One region of the Kocuria turfanensis genome, then DNA from elsewhere that is predicted to be linked to it. Evidence: riboswitches for the same ligand, from Rfam matches in the RefSeq annotation. Region 1 holds a riboswitch; the other holds the start of a gene.

Region 1 (7,192 bases):
AGACCAGCATGTCGACGCGCCGCAGCATCCGCCCCGTGGGCGAGTGGGAACTACTCCCCTTCGACGGCTCCAGGCTACCGACCACACCGGCGGGGCCGCATTCGGTGGACCGAAACCGCCCCGTGGTCACATTGCTCAGCTTGCTTTCAGCGTCATCGGCTCAGCGTCTACGCTGGGGCAGCACCACCGGGCTCTTCTGAAGTCCACCCGCGCGGTCCAGCCCCGGCCGCTCCCCCGACCTTCCACCCGATCAGGAAAACGGCATGAACATCTCTGCGTTCGGGGCTCTGGCCGTCGAGCTCCACCCCCACTCCCCCACTCGGTGGGTGGCCACGTACTACCCGATGGTCCACACCCCGTCGGGCCGCTGGGCCGACGTCACCTGGACACTGCACCAGCGCTGCATGCCCCTCGCCCCCGAGCTCATGACACCGGCACGGTGGCTGGAGGCGCGCAGCCCCGACCCCGACGACTCCTGCTACGCCGGCCACCGGGCATGGAGTGAGGCGTTGGCCGCCGGCTACGCGGCAGCCCTGGATGTTCTCGCGGCCGAGGCCGTCGAGGAGGTCTCCTCCCTCGAGAACCCTGATCAGCTGCGGCAGGCGTCGATCGTCGTCCCGGCCGGGCAGCTGGCGGAGTGGGTCCTCGACGACCTCGAGGACGAGACCGCCCAGGTCCGCGGCTGATCCACCGCCGACCCCGCGGGCGCCCCTGGGGGTTCACCTGCGGAAGGACGCCCCGCGGTGGTCGTCGGCCAGCCGCGGACCGGCCCCGGTCAGGACCTCGCGCAGCGTCTGCCCGGCGGGGACGCTCCCGGGCTCCGGCAGCAGACCGCGGCGCCGCAGCTCCGGTGAGACCATGGTCGTGAACCGCTCCAGGTCCGCGGGCCGCACGGCCGCCGAGATGTTGAAGCCGTCGACGCCGGCCTCCTCGCGCCAGCGCTCGAGCTCGTCCGCCACGGTGCCGGGGGCCCCGGCGATGACGGGCCCGCGGCCGCCGATGGCCACGAACTCCGCCAGGTCGCGCACCGTCCAGGTCCGGTCCGGGGACAGCGAGGTGAACGCCGCGAGCGCGGACTGGTTGGCGTCGGTGGCCACGTACTCGAGCGGGGCGTCGGGGTCCGCGCCGGCCAGGTCGACCCCGGTCCAGCCGCCGAACAGGGACAGGGCTCCCTCGATGTCCACGTGCCGGCGGTACCCGGCCAGCCGGGCCTGGGCCTCGGCGTCGGTCTCGGCGACCACCACCGTGGCCATGGTGAAGGTCTTCACGGCGTCCTCGGCCCGCCCGCGCTCGGCCAGTCCGGCCCGGACGCCGTCGGTCCACCGGCGCACGAGCTGCGGGGTGTTGCCGATGAAGAAGATGGCCTCGGCGTGGTCGACGGCGAACTGCTGTCCGCGCTTGGAGGCCCCGGCCTGGAAGAGCAGCGGGGTGCCCTGGGGGCCGGGGTGGGTCAGCGCGTGGCCGGGCACGGAGAACCAGGTGCCCTCGTGGCCGACGGGGTGCGCGAGGTCGGGGTCCACGAAGACCCCGGTGGCGGGGTCGGCCGGCACCGCCCCGGGCTCGAAGGACCCCTCGAGCAGCTTGTACATGACCTCCATGTACTCGTCGGCGCGGTCGTAGCGCTCGTCGTGCGGGATCTGCCGGTCCATGCCCAGGTTCCGGGCGGCGGAGTCCTGGTAGGAGGTCACCACGTTCCACGCCACCCGGCCGCGGGTGAAGTGGTCCAGGGTCGCGAAGGTGCGGGCCAGCAGGTAGGGGGCCTCGTAGGTGACCGAGGCGGTGACGCCGAAGCCGAGCCGCTCGGTCGCCGCGGCCATCGCCGGCACCGCGACGAGCGGGTCGAGCAGCGGGTACTGCACTCCCCCGCGGGCGGTGGCCTCGGTCCCGCCGCCGTAGACGTCGTAGACGCCCGGGATGTCCGCCAGGAACAGCGAGGCGAAGCCGCCGTCCTCGAGGGTGCGGGCCAGGGACGTCCAGTACTCGAGCGTGTCGAACCGCGCGACCCCGGCCTCCGGGTGGCGCCACAGGCCCGGTGACTGGTGCACGGGCACCATCATGTCGAAGGCGTTCAGCAGCAGGGGGCGGCTCATACGGTGGTCCTCTCGGTGGGGGTCCCGGCGGTGGTCCCGGTGGTGGTCCCGGCGGCGGCGCCGACCCGAGCGGAGTCGGCCCGGGCGGAACCGGGACGGGCGGTGACGGCCCCGGTGGAGCCGGCGTGCAGGTCGGTGAGCTCGGTGCCGCGCTGCTCGCGGGCGGGGTCCTTCGCGGCCAGGGCGGCGGCGACGGAGAGCACGGAGAGTCCGGAGAGGTACCCGGCGATCAGCCACGGGGTGTTCCCGCCGGCGGCGAACAGCAGGGCGGCGATCATCGGCATCAGCCCGCCGCCCAGGACGGTGCCGACCTGGTAGCCGAAGCTCACCCCGGAGTACCGCACGTGCACGGGGAACTGCTCGGCGAACCAGGCCGCCTGCGGCCCGTAGATCGCGTCGTGGACGAGGTTGATGCCGAGCACGACCACGAGCGGCAGCAGGGCCAGCGGGCCGGCGTCGAGGAAGGCGAACAGCACCCAGCCGAAGACGCCGATCGCCGCGTACGCGGTCACCGAGACGACCTTGCGGCCCACCCGGTCGGACAGCCAGCCCCAGAAGGGGGTGGAGAACAGGCCGATGGCCGAGGCGATCATCACCGCGGTCACACCGGAGGCGCTGTCCCCGCGCACGTCCCGCAGGTAGGTCAGCATGTAGACCGTCACCAGGTAGTAGACGGCGTTCTGGGCCAGGCGCAGGCCGATCGTGACCAGCAGCGGGCGGCGGTGGTGGGCCAGCAGCTCCCGCAGGGGTGCCGCGGCCACGTTGCCCGAGGCGCGGTGCTCCAGGAACTCGGGGGCGTCGGCCACGCCGAGGCGGATCCACAGGCCGACCGCCACCAGCAGGGCAGAGAGCAGGAAGGGGATGCGCCAGCCGTAGGCGGCGAACTGCTCCTCGCTCATCACGTGCTGCACGACGAAGAACGCCCCGGTGGCCAGCAGCATGCCGGCCGAGGAGCCGATCTGGGTGAAGGACCCGAAGAACCCGCGGTGCCGGGCCGGGGAGTGCTCCACGCTCAGCAGCGCGGAGCCGCCCCACTCGGCGCCGGCGGACAGCCCCTGCAGGATGCGCAGGACGACGAGCCCGACGACGGCCCACCAGCCGATCACCTCGTAGGTCGGCAGCAGGCCGATCAGGGTGGAGGCCACGCCCATGAGCAGCAGGGAGGCCACCAGCAGGGCCTTGCGGCCGATCCGGTCGCCCAGGTGCCCGGCGACGATCCCGCCCAGGGGCCGGGCGATCACCCCGACCGCGAGGGTGGCGAAGGAGGCGACGATGCCGCCGAGCTCGGTGGCCATGGGGAAGAACTGGACGTTGAAGACCAGTGCGGCGGCGGTGCCGTAGAGGTAGAAGTCGTACCACTCGATGGTGGTGCCGGCGAAGGCCGAGGCCAGGACGCGCTTCTTGCCGTGGACGACGCTGGTGCGTCCCGCGGCGGCCGCGGCCGTGGTCGGGGTCGGGGTGGTCATGCGTCAGGCTCCTGGGGCTCGGACGGGGGTGGTCGTGGCGTCGGCCCGGGCGTCGGCCCGGGCGTCGCCGATGGCGTTCAGGCCCTCCGGGAGGGTGCCGTTGATGAGGTAGTCGCCGAGGGCGCGGGCGCGGAAGGCGATCGGGTTGTGGGTGGCCACGGTCTGGGCGTTGCGCCAGTGCCGGTCCAGGCCCTTGGCGGTGGACGTGGCGGAGGCGCCCACGGTGAGGAACAGGTCCTGGGCGGCGCCGAGGGCCAGCTCCGGCACGGTGACCTGGGCGTGCTCCACGGCGATCTCGGACTCGGGCAGCGCCGCCGGGAGGGTGCCGGTGAACTCCGGGCGGTCGGCGCCGGTGGCGACGGCGGCGGCGATCCCGGCGTCCAGGGCGCGGGCGGCGTGCAGCACGGCGGCCTCGGCGGTGAAGGCCTTGGCGGAGATCCGGCCAGTGGCCTCCTGGATCAGCGGGTCCTCCCGGAACGGCAGGCCGAGCCCGGTGTTGAAGGTCCGCCGGCGGGCGGCGATGGTCTCCACGGCGTCCCGCCGGGCGGCGCGGGCGATGCCGGCCAGCACGGCCAGCAGCACGAGCTGGAAGAAGGCGGCCTCGTGGACGGCCTCCGCGCTGCCGGCGGTGCGGTCCAGCACGGCGTCGTCCGGGACGCGCACGCGGTCGAAGACCGCGGTGCCGGTGCCGGTGAGCTTCTGGCCGAAGCCGTCCCAGTCGTCCTCGAGCGTGACCCCCTGGGCGTCCGTGGCGACGACGGCGAAGCGGCGCCCGTCCCGGCCGTCGAGGGCGGCCGAGACGCGGGTGTAGTCGCAGAAGATGGAGCCGGTGGCGTAGAACTTCCGGCCGGTGATCTCCCACCCCTCGGCGGTGCGGCGCAGCACGGTGTTCAGGGTGCCCAGCGCGTTGCCGCCCTTCTCCGTGGAGGCGTTGCCGACGGTGGCCCCGGCCAGCACCCGCGGGTACCAGACGTCCTGGAGCTCCCGGGGCAGGAAGCGCAGGGACTCCACGAAGCCGGCGTGGGAGCGGTAGAGGTGGGCGATGTTGGAGTCGGCCTCGGCCAGGTCGACCAGCAGCCGGGTGAAGTCCTCGACGCTGACCTCGGGACCGCCGTGGGCCGCCGGGACGCGCAGGGCGCCGAAGCCGGCCCGGTCCAGCAGGGCGACCTCCTCGTGGGGCAGCGCGCGCCGCAGGTCCCGGTCCAGGGCGCCGGCGGCGATTCCCGCGAACAGCGGCCCGAAGTGCTCCTTCAGCCCGGCGTAGTCCCCCGGCAGACCGGCGGCGGGGTGCGTGCCGGCGCCGGGACGGGTGGGAGTCCTCTCGGCCGTGGTGCGGCTCATGCGGTGGTCCTCTCGGTCGCACCGAGGAGTGCCGGCCGTCCAGTCGCGCCAGGGGCGGGCCCGACGACGACAGCGCGGGGCCGACGTCACGGAGCAGCTGCAGATCCGGGATCTCCATCGGTTCTGGCCTTAGCACCCTGACCCCTGTGAAGGACGGGTTGCTGCGGCGTCGTCGAGCCAGATCTCTCGGCCGCTCTGAATGGGACGCATGACATCGCACCAGAGAGCCGGGGTGCGGAGCCACCTGATGACCGTCACATGTCATCGGCTGTCACGAGGACGTCACAGACGGTCATGTCCTCCCGGGTGGTGTAAGGATCCCACCACAACACAGGGGGGAGCCGCGGATCGGCTCAGTATCGCGGCCGGTCCGGCTCCACCTGCTCCGCCCAGGCCAGCACCCCGCCCTCGAGGTGGCGGACCCGTTCCTCCCGCCCGGCGTAGAACGGGCGCAGAGCGGCCAGGGCGGTCGCCGAGCGGGCGCCGGCCTTGCAGTGCAGCACGAGGTCCGCGCCGCGCGCCTCCGGCGGCAGGGCGTCCGGTCCCCGGTCCAGCAGCTCCTGCAGCGGCACCGGCACGGCGCCGGGGATCGCCAGGAGCTGCCGCTCCCAGTCCTCCCGCACGTCGACCAGCACGAAGGCCGCCTCCCCGCGCGCTCGCCGCTCCAGCAGCCGGGCCAGCTCGGCCGCCCCGACCGTCTCGGCGGGCTCGGCCCCGCCGCCGGGCAGCGGGCGGACGGCCTCGGGCTCGGCGACGGCGGTGACCGGGGCGGCGTCCGGGTCCGGGTCCAGGCGCATCTCGCGCCAGGTCATCGCCAGGGCGTCGTGCAGCAGCACCCGCCCGAGCAGGGGCTCCCCGGTGCCGGTGATCAGCTTGACGGCCTCGGTGACCATCACCGCGCCCACGGTGGCGGGGAGCATGCCGAAGACCCCGCCCTCGGCGCAGCTGGGGACCTCCCCGTCCGGCGGCGCCTCGGGATAGAGGTCCCGGTAGGTGGGCCCGTGGCCGGCCCAGAAGACGCTGACCTGCCCCTCGAAGCGCAGGATGGAGCCCCACACGCAGGGGATCCCGGTGAGAGCGGCGGCGTCGCCGACCACGTAGCGGGTCGCGAAGTTGTCCGCGCCGTCGAGGACGAGGTCGTACTCGCCGAGGATCTGCACGGCGTTGTCCGCGGTGAGCCGGCAGGGGTGGGTGCGCACCCGCACGAGCGGGTTGAGGGCGGCCACGGCCTCCGCGGCGGAGTCCGCCTTGGGCCGGCCGACGTCGGCGGTGCGGTGCACCACCTGGCGCTGCAGGTTGGAGACCGCCACGACGTCGTCGTCGACGATCCCCAGCGTTCCCACGCCCGCCGCGGCGAGGTACTGCAGGGCCGGGGCGCCCAGTCCGCCGGCGCCGACCACGAGCACCCGGGCGTTGCCGAGCCGGCGCTGGCCGAGCGGGCCGATCCCGGGCAGGGTCAGGTGCCGGGCGTAGCGCTCGAGCTCCGCCCGGGTCAGCTCGGGGCCGGGCTCCACGAGCGGGGGCAGCGGGCTCACGGCCGCTGCCCCACGGGCGCCCAGTCCCCGCGCGGAACGCCCGCCGGGTCGGCGCCCGGCCCGTCGTCGGGCGTGCCGGCGGGCGTGTCCGTGTCGATCCGTCCGGCCATCGGTGAGGACGCCAGGGCGTGCCGGCGGGCCGGGATCCGCCCGGCGCCGGCGGCCAGCCGCCCGGCGGCCACGGCGTGGCGCATCGCGGTGGCCATGGCCACCGGGTCCTGCGCGCGGGTCACGGCGCTGGCCAGCAGCACGGCGTCGCAGCCCAGCTCCATGGCCAGGGCGGCCTCGGAGGCGGTCCCGATCCCGGCGTCGAGGACCACGGGCACCGAGGCCCGGGAGGTGATGAGCTCGATGTTGTGCGGGTTGAGGATCCCCAGCCCGGTGCCGATCGGCGCGCCCAGGGGCATCACGGCGGCCGCGCCGAGGTCCTCCAGGCGGCGGGCCACGGCGGGGTCGTCGGAGGTGTAGGCGAAGACCCGGAAGCCGCGGGCCACGAGCTGCTCGGTGGCGTCGAGCAGCTCCACCACGTCGGGCAGCAGGGTGTCCTCGTCGGCGATGACCTCGAGCTTGACCCAGTCGGTCTCCAGGGCCTCGCGGCCGAGCTCGGCGGTGAGCAGGGCGTCCCGGGCGGTGTAGCAGCCGGCGGTGTTGGGCAGGATCCGGATGCCGTTGCGCTCGAGCATCGCGAACAGCGAGTCGCCGCGGCCGGGGGCGTAGCGGCGCAGCGCCACGGTGGTCAGCTCGGTGCCGGAGGCGAGCA
Region 2 (7,192 bases), 310 kb from region 1:
GGAGCGCGGGACCACCAGGTTGCCGAAGCCGTCGTACATCACGTGCACCTGGACGCCGCGGGCGGCGGCCGCGTTGACGGCCTCCAGGAAGGACCGGCCGACCTCGTCGTCCTTCCAGATGAAGGTCTCCAGCAGGACCTGGTGCTGCGCGCCCCGGATCGCGGCGAGCATGTCCCGGTAGAGGTCCTCCCCGTAGGTGTACACCGTGGTCCCGGTGTCCGCGACCGTGTGCTCAAAGGTGCCCGGACGCGGGAAGCCGGAACGCTTGGCGCGCTGGCGGCGCTTGATCGCGTCCGTGGCCACGAGGGTGGCCACCACCGCTGCCTGGACGGCGACCATGCCCGCGACCGAGCGGACGGCGAGGGAGCGGAGCATGCGGGGACCCGTGGCGCGAGGGGACGTCATCCGCAAAGCCTACCCGTGGTGCTTCCGCCCCGGTGCCGGCGGCACCCCCGGCCGGGGACCCGGGAGGCGCGGCCGGGCTCCACACGGGCAGCGGGACGGGCCGGCACGTCGGGGCCGCGCGAGCCTCCGCGGACCTGCCGGTCCGGCTGGACCGAGCTCGCCCGGATCGGGCGAGCTCGGTCCGGGCGGCGGCTTGTGACGAGCGCGCACTGGTGTCAGGCTTGCCTGTGCCAGGCCCTGCTCTTCCGGGGCGCCGAACCGTCACCACGACCGTCCGGAGGTGCTCGTGAGCACGCCGCTCCCGGCCACACCGGCCGACCCGGACGGGTTGGCCGAGATCGCCGACGCCGTCGTACGGCTGGGTGAGACGCTGCGCACCGTGACCGCGGACACCCTGGTCGAGGCGGTGATCCGGCAGGCCGTGGAGACGCTGCCGGGGGCCCGGTGGGCCAGCATCACGACCCTGCGCCACGGCACGTTCCGCACCCTGGCCGCCACCGGGAAGCGAGCCCTGCAGGCCGACGCGCTCCAGTACCGGGTGGGCTCGGGCCCGTGCGTGGACGCGGCGCTCGAGGACAGCGTGCACCGCTCCGGGGACCTGGCCCACGACGTCCGCTGGCCGGAGTACGGGGCGCAGGTCGCCCGGGAGGTCGGGATGCGCAGCGCGCTGGCCTACCGGCTGACCCTGGTCGCGGACCCGGACCTGGTCGCCGCGCTGAACCTGTACTCCGACGTCCCCGACGCCTTCGACGCGCAGACCGAGTGGGCCGGCACGATGCTGGCCACCCACGCCGCCTGGGCGGTGTCGACGGCGCTCGCTCAGGAACGGGCCGAGAACCTGGAGCTCGCGCTGCGGTCCAACCGGGAGATCGGCACCGCCATCGGGGTGCTGATGGCCCAGCACAAGCTCACCCGTCAGCAGGCGCACGAGCTGCTGCGCCTGGCCAGCCAGGACACCAACCGGAAGATGGCCGACATCGCCACCGAGGTCGTGGACACCGGGGAGCTCTCGCTGCCGCGCCGGCCCGGCCGTCCCGCGCCGGAGGCCCGGGGGGACTGACCATGCCGAGCGCGGCCCGCGGTCCGTGCTCGGCGCTCGGTCGGGCTGGGTGCCGGCGCCGCGCCCCCTGGCCTCGGGGCGCGGCACCGGCACTGACCACGGGCACCGCGGGTGACCACGTGATCACGTGGTCACCCGCGGTGCCCGTGGTCACTCACGCCGGCCCGCCCGGCCGCCCGGCGTCCGTGCTGCCCGGGTCAGGCGCGCGAGCCGTGCTGGACGATCAGCGCCGGCCCCGCCGGCTGCGCCGAGCGCTCCCGGGCGGTCCGGGCCGCTGCCACGAGGTGCTCCAGGGAGGCCTTCGTCTCCTCGTAGCCGCGGGTCTTCAGGCCGCAGTCCGGGTTGACCCACAGGGTCCGCGCCGGCACGTGCTCGAGCGCCCGCTCGAGCAGCTGCTCGATCTCCTCCTGCCCGGGCACCCGCGGTGAGTGGATGTCCCACACGCCGGGGCCGATGCCGCGGGAGAAGCCGGCGGCCTCCAGGTCCGTGAGCACCTCCATCCGGGAGCGGGCCGCCTCGATGCTCGTGACGTCGGCGTCCAGGCCGTCGATCGCCCCGACGACCTCGCCGAACTCGGAGTAGCACAGGTGGGTGTGGATCTGTGTCTCGTCCCGCACCCCCGAGGTGGCCAGGCGGAACGCGTCCACCGACCAGCCGAGGTAGGCCTGCTGGTCGGCCCGGCGCAGCGGCAGCAGCTCCCGCAGGGCCGGCTCGTCGACCTGGATGATGCCGATCCCGGCGGCCTCCAGGTCCGCGACCTCGTCCCGCAGCGCCAGTGCCACCTGCCGCGCCGTCTGCTCCAGCGGCTGGTCGTCGCGCACGAAGGACCACGCGAGGATCGTGACCGGGCCGGTCAGCATGCCCTTGACGGGCCGGTCGGTGAGGGACTGGGCGTGGCCGATCCACGGGACGGTGAACGCCTCGCCGCGCAGCCCCGGGCCCTCCCGGCTGACGTCGCCCCACAGGATCGACGGGCGGGTGCAGCGGGAGCCGTAGGACTGCACCCAGCCGTGCACGGTGGTCGCGAAGCCGTCCAGGTGCTCGGCGAAGTACTGGACCATGTCGTTGCGCTCCGCCTCGCCGTGCACGAGCACGTCGAGGCCGAGCTCCTCCTGCAGGCGCACCACCCGCTCGATCTCCTCGCGCAGGAACCCCTCGTACTGGGCGTCCGGAAGCGCTCCGGCGCGGTGCCGGGCGCGGGCGGCGCGGACCTCGGCGGTCTGCGGGAAGGAGCCGATGGTCGTGGTGGGCAGCGGCGGCAGGGGACCGGACGCCGTGAAGGACCGGCCCTCCTGGGCGGCACGGCGCACCTCGGCGGGGGCGCGGCCGATCTCGGCCGGAGTCAGGGACGCGGCCCGCTCGCGCACCGCCGCGTCCCGGACCCCCGGGGCGTCCTCGCGGGATCGGCGGGCCGCGGCGGCCTCGGCCAGCTGGTCCGCGACCGCCCCGCGGCCCGCGGCGAGACCGTGGGCCAGGGTGACGACCTCGCCGACCTTCTGGTCGGCGAAGGCGAGCCAGCTGCGCAGCAGCGGGTGCAGCCGGGTCTCCTCGGCCACGTCGTGCGGGACGTGGAACAGGGAGGTGGAGCTGGCCACGGCGACCCGGGCGCCGGCGCGGACCAGGTCGTCCAGCTGGTCGAGCCGGCCGGCCAGGTCGGCCCGCCACACGTTGCGCCCGTCGACCGCCCCGGCCACGAGCGCGGGGGTGCCCTCGCCCGCGAACAGCGCCAGCTCCGCGGGGGCGGGGGCCGCACCCTTGACCAGGTCCAGGTGCACGGCCTCGACCCCGCTGCGGGCCAGCGGGCGCAGCAGGGCGCCCGGGGAGCCGTATGAGGTGGTGACGAGCAGCCGCGGCCGCCCGGGCACGGCCGTGAGCGCCGAGTAGGCCTCCTGCACGGCCGCGGCGAGCCGCGCGGCGGGCACGTCCTGGTCGGCCACCAGTGCCGGCTCCTCCAGCTGCACCCACGGGGCCCCGGCCGCGGCGAGCGCGTCGAGCAGCCGGGCGTACACCGGCAGCAGGTCGGCGAGCCGCTGCAGGGGGTCGAAACCGGCGGGGGCGTCGTCGTCGGCCTTGGCCAGGAGGAGGAAGGAGACAGGCCCCACGAGGACGGGGCGGACGGTGAAGCCGTGCTCGGCGGCGCGGCGGACGTCGGCCACGAGCCGGTCGGCGGAGGCGGTGAAGGGGGTCCCGGGGCCGATCTCGGGGACCAGGTAGTGGTAGTTGGTGTCGAACCACTTGGTCAGCTCCAGCGGTGCCCGCCCGGCGTCGCCGCGGGCCAGCACGAAGCTGCCGTCCAGGTCCAGGCGCCCGTCCTCCCCGGCGAGGTCCGCGAAGCGGGACGGGACCGCCCCGAGGGCCACGGTGGTGTCGAGGACCTGGTCGTAGAGGGGGAAGGCCGCGGGCAGGGACGCGTCCTGCGCGCCCAGGCCCAGCTCCACCAGCCGGCGGTAGGTGGCCAGCTGCAGCTCGCCGGCGGCCGCCTCGAGCTCCTCGCGGGTCGAGCGCCCGGCCCAGTAGGCCTCGAGGGCCTGTTTCAGCTCGCGGCGCCGGCCGATCCGGGGGTAGCCGGTGATGGTGGCGGCGGGGAAGGGGACGGCAGGGGTGGTCGTGCTCATGGGTGTGCTCCTCAGCAGGTCTGGGAAGAGGTCCGGGAAAGGGGTCGGGCAGAGGTCGGGGACGAGGTGCGGGACGGGGCCCGGGCCACGAGGGGCGGCCGGGCCGGACGGCGTCCCTGGCTGCTCAGGCGGGCAGCAGATCCGGCAGTGCGGCCGGCTGGTGGGGCACGCGCGGCAGGTCCACGCGCTCCAGCAGGTCCAGGGCGGCCCGGTGCTCGTTGAAGGTGTAGAGGTGCAGCCCGGGCGCCCCGGCGTCGAGGGCCGCGCGGGCGAGGCGGGTCGCGAAGGCCACGCCCGCCCGGTGCCGCTCGGCGGGGCCGGAGGCATCCTCCAGGGCCGCGGCCAGGCCCGGGTGGGGCCGGAGCCCCGCGAGCCGGCAGAGCGTGGCCAGCCGCCGCGGCTCCGTGACGGGCATGATCCCCGGCACGATCGGGATCGTCACCCCGGCGGCCCGGGCGGCGACCACGAGGCGCTCGTAGCGCTGCGGGCGGAAGTAGACCTGCGTGATCGCGAAGTCCGCCCCGGCGCGCTGCTTGGCCAGCAGCACCTCGATGTCGTGCCGGAAGGACGGCGACTCGGGGTGCCGGGTCGGGTAGGCGGCCACGCCCACGGCGAGCCGTCCGGCGGCGAGGGACGCGGTGTGGCGCTGCTCGACCTCGCGCACGAGCTCCACCAGGTCCCCGGCGTGGGCCAGCTCGCCGGGCTCCGCGCCCGGCTCCAGGTCCCCGCGCAGGGCCAGGACGCCCCGGACCCCGCGGTGGAGCAGGGAGGTGACGGTCTCCTCCAGCTCGGCCCGCGTGCTGCCCACGCACGTGAGGTGCGCCAGGGGCCGCAGGCCGGTGCGGGCCAGGAGGTGGTCCAGCAGCGCCAGTGACCCGGCCCGCCGCGGGGCGTCCCCGCTGTAGGTGACAGCGACGTGGTCGGGGCGGGTGGGCTCCAGCTCCTCGATGGTCCGCAGCAGCGTCTCGGCGCTCGCCGCGCAGCGCGGTGGATAGAGTTCGTAGGACAGGGCCGGCGGTGGCGCCGTCCGGTCGGGTGGTCGTCTCACAGAACCTCCTGGGGTCACCCCGAGGGAGGGCGCCGGCCGTCCCGGGGCGGACCCGGGAGGCTGCGACAGCTCCATCGGTCCTGGCGGGAGCACCGTTCCGCGGCCCCCGTGGGGCTGCGGATGGTTGCTGCGGCGTCGACGAGCCAGGTCTCTCGGCCGCTCTGGATAGATGCAGGACCCATTCCAGCGGGTGCCCGGGCGGGTGCCAAGTCCGGCGGCGCAGAAGACGCCGGTGCGCCGACTGTGACGGCGGGCGCGTCACGCGGCGCAACATCGACACCGGACGTCGCGCGACCCGCGGCGGCGCCGCGCAGTGCCACCGCTGCGGACCGGTTCGCACGGTGCCCGCCCGCGGTCATAATGAACGTGCCCCGCCGCCACGACCCCAGGAACGAGAATCCATGCCCAGTTCGCCCCGCATCGTGGCGGTCGTCCCGTGCCACAACGAGGAGGCCGCGATCGCGAAGGTCGTCACCGACCTGCTCGCCACGGTCCCCGGCATCGAGGTCCACGTCTACGACAACTGCTCGACCGACGGCACCGCCGAGGCGGCCCGGCGGGCCGGCGCGCACGTGCGGCGCGAGGAGGATAAGGGGAAGGGCAACGTGGTGCGGCGGGCCTTCGCGGACCTCGACGCCGACGTCTACCTGCTCATCGACGGCGACGACACCTACGACGTCGCCGACGCGCCCCGGATGATCGACACCCTGCTGGCAGGTCCCTACGACCACGTGCTCGGGGTGCGCCGCCAGGTCAGCGGCACCGCCTACCGGGCCGGCCACGAGTCCGGCAACCGGTTCTTCAACACCCTCGTCACCTTCGCCTTCCGCCGGCAGGTCACCGACATGCTCAGCGGCTACCGGGTCTTCTCGCGGCGCTTCGTGAAGTCCTTCCCGGCGCTGTCCCGGGAGTTCGAGATCGAGACCGAGCTGACCGTGCACTCCGTCAACGCCCGCGTGCCGCAGACCGAGGTGGAGGTGGGCTTCCGCGACCGGGCCGAGGGCAGCGAGAGCAAGCTGCGGACCTACCACGACGGCTTCCGGATCCTGGGCATCTTCGCCCAGCTGCTCTTCCAGGAACGGCCCTTCCTCGTCACCGGCGCCGTCTCGTGCGCACTGTTCCTGCTGGGCCTGGTCCTGGGCCTGCCCGTGGTGGTGGAGTTCGCGGGCACCGGGCTCGTGCCCCGCTTCCCGACGGCGTTCCTGGCCGCCTCCCTCGTGCTCCTGGCCGGGGTGTTCCTGCTGATGGGCGTCCTGCTGCACGGGCAGGCCAGGATCCGCCGGGAGACCTCCCGGCTGTTCTACCTGTGCCAGCCGGCCCCGCCGTGGAGCGGCGGGGCCGGGGCGGACCGTCCCGTTCCGCCCGCCGCGCAGGAGCGCCGGTGGGCCCGGTGACCGCGGCGGACACCGGCGGCCGCCTGGCCCCGCTGCGCCCCTGGCTCCAGGGCCTGGGCATGCTGGTGGTCCTGCAGTTCGCCCTGTTCGGGCTGCTGGTGGTGGGCCAGGCCGTGCCGGACCGGCCCGTCGTCGAGCACCTCCTCGCCGCGGTCGAGGACGGCACCTACGGCCCGCACGGCACGGTCGACCGGATGGGCACCCCGGCGGACACCTTCACCGAGTGCGTGGTCGCGGGCACGGGCCTGGGTGCGTCCCCGGAGGAGTCGGCGTTCAGCCGGGCCGTCCGGATGCCCCGGCTCGCCACCTGCGGCGGCGGGCCGGAGCAGCTCCGGGCCATCGCCGAGGGAGCCGTGCTCGAGGACAACGACTACTTCAAGTACTGGGCCGGCTACACGGTGCTCACCCGCCCCGTGCTGGCCGTGGCCGGACTGGAGGGGTTGCGGATCGTCTCGGGCACCCTCATGGTGCTCGCCCTGGCCGGGGCGTTCCTCGCGCTGCGCGCCCGGACCTCCACCGCCGTGGGACTGGCCCTCGTGCTGCCCTACGTCGCGGGGACCAACCTGCTGTCCACCCCCTCGACCTCCTTCAGCCAGTCGATCTCCATCGCCTTCATCTTCCTGTCCGTGGTCCTCGCCACGCTCGGGGCCGGCCGCTCGCCCCGGCTGGG

The links. Region 1 has a riboswitch for S-adenosylmethionine ahead of AYX06_RS09720 (acyl-CoA dehydrogenase family protein). Riboswitches for the same ligand answer to the same signal wherever they lie in the genome.
Region 2: linked by a shared signal. The riboswitch ahead of AYX06_RS08255 (methylenetetrahydrofolate reductase) and the one ahead of AYX06_RS09720 (acyl-CoA dehydrogenase family protein) in region 1 are both predicted to bind S-adenosylmethionine.

The regions. Positions count from the first base shown of each region.
Region 1 is NZ_CP014480.1:2,094,571-2,101,762, forward strand. It holds gene AYX06_RS09705 (hypothetical protein) at 264-686, shown strand; gene AYX06_RS09710 (LLM class flavin-dependent oxidoreductase) at 720-2,090, opposite strand; gene AYX06_RS09715 (MFS transporter) at 2,087-3,556, opposite strand; gene AYX06_RS09720 (acyl-CoA dehydrogenase family protein) at 3,560-4,897, opposite strand; SAM riboswitch class I at 5,009-5,103, opposite strand; gene moeB (molybdopterin-synthase adenylyltransferase MoeB) at 5,251-6,432, opposite strand; gene AYX06_RS09730 (thiazole synthase) at 6,429-7,192, opposite strand, start outside.
Region 2 is NZ_CP014480.1:1,784,921-1,792,112, reverse strand. It holds gene AYX06_RS08270 (phospholipase D-like domain-containing protein) at 1-405, opposite strand, end outside; gene AYX06_RS08265 (GAF and ANTAR domain-containing protein) at 692-1,465, shown strand; gene metE (5-methyltetrahydropteroyltriglutamate--homocysteine S-methyltransferase) at 1,663-4,080, opposite strand; gene AYX06_RS08255 (methylenetetrahydrofolate reductase) at 4,205-5,128, opposite strand; SAM riboswitch class I at 5,197-5,300, opposite strand; gene AYX06_RS08250 (glycosyltransferase) at 5,530-6,522, shown strand; gene AYX06_RS08245 (hypothetical protein) at 6,510-7,192, shown strand, end outside.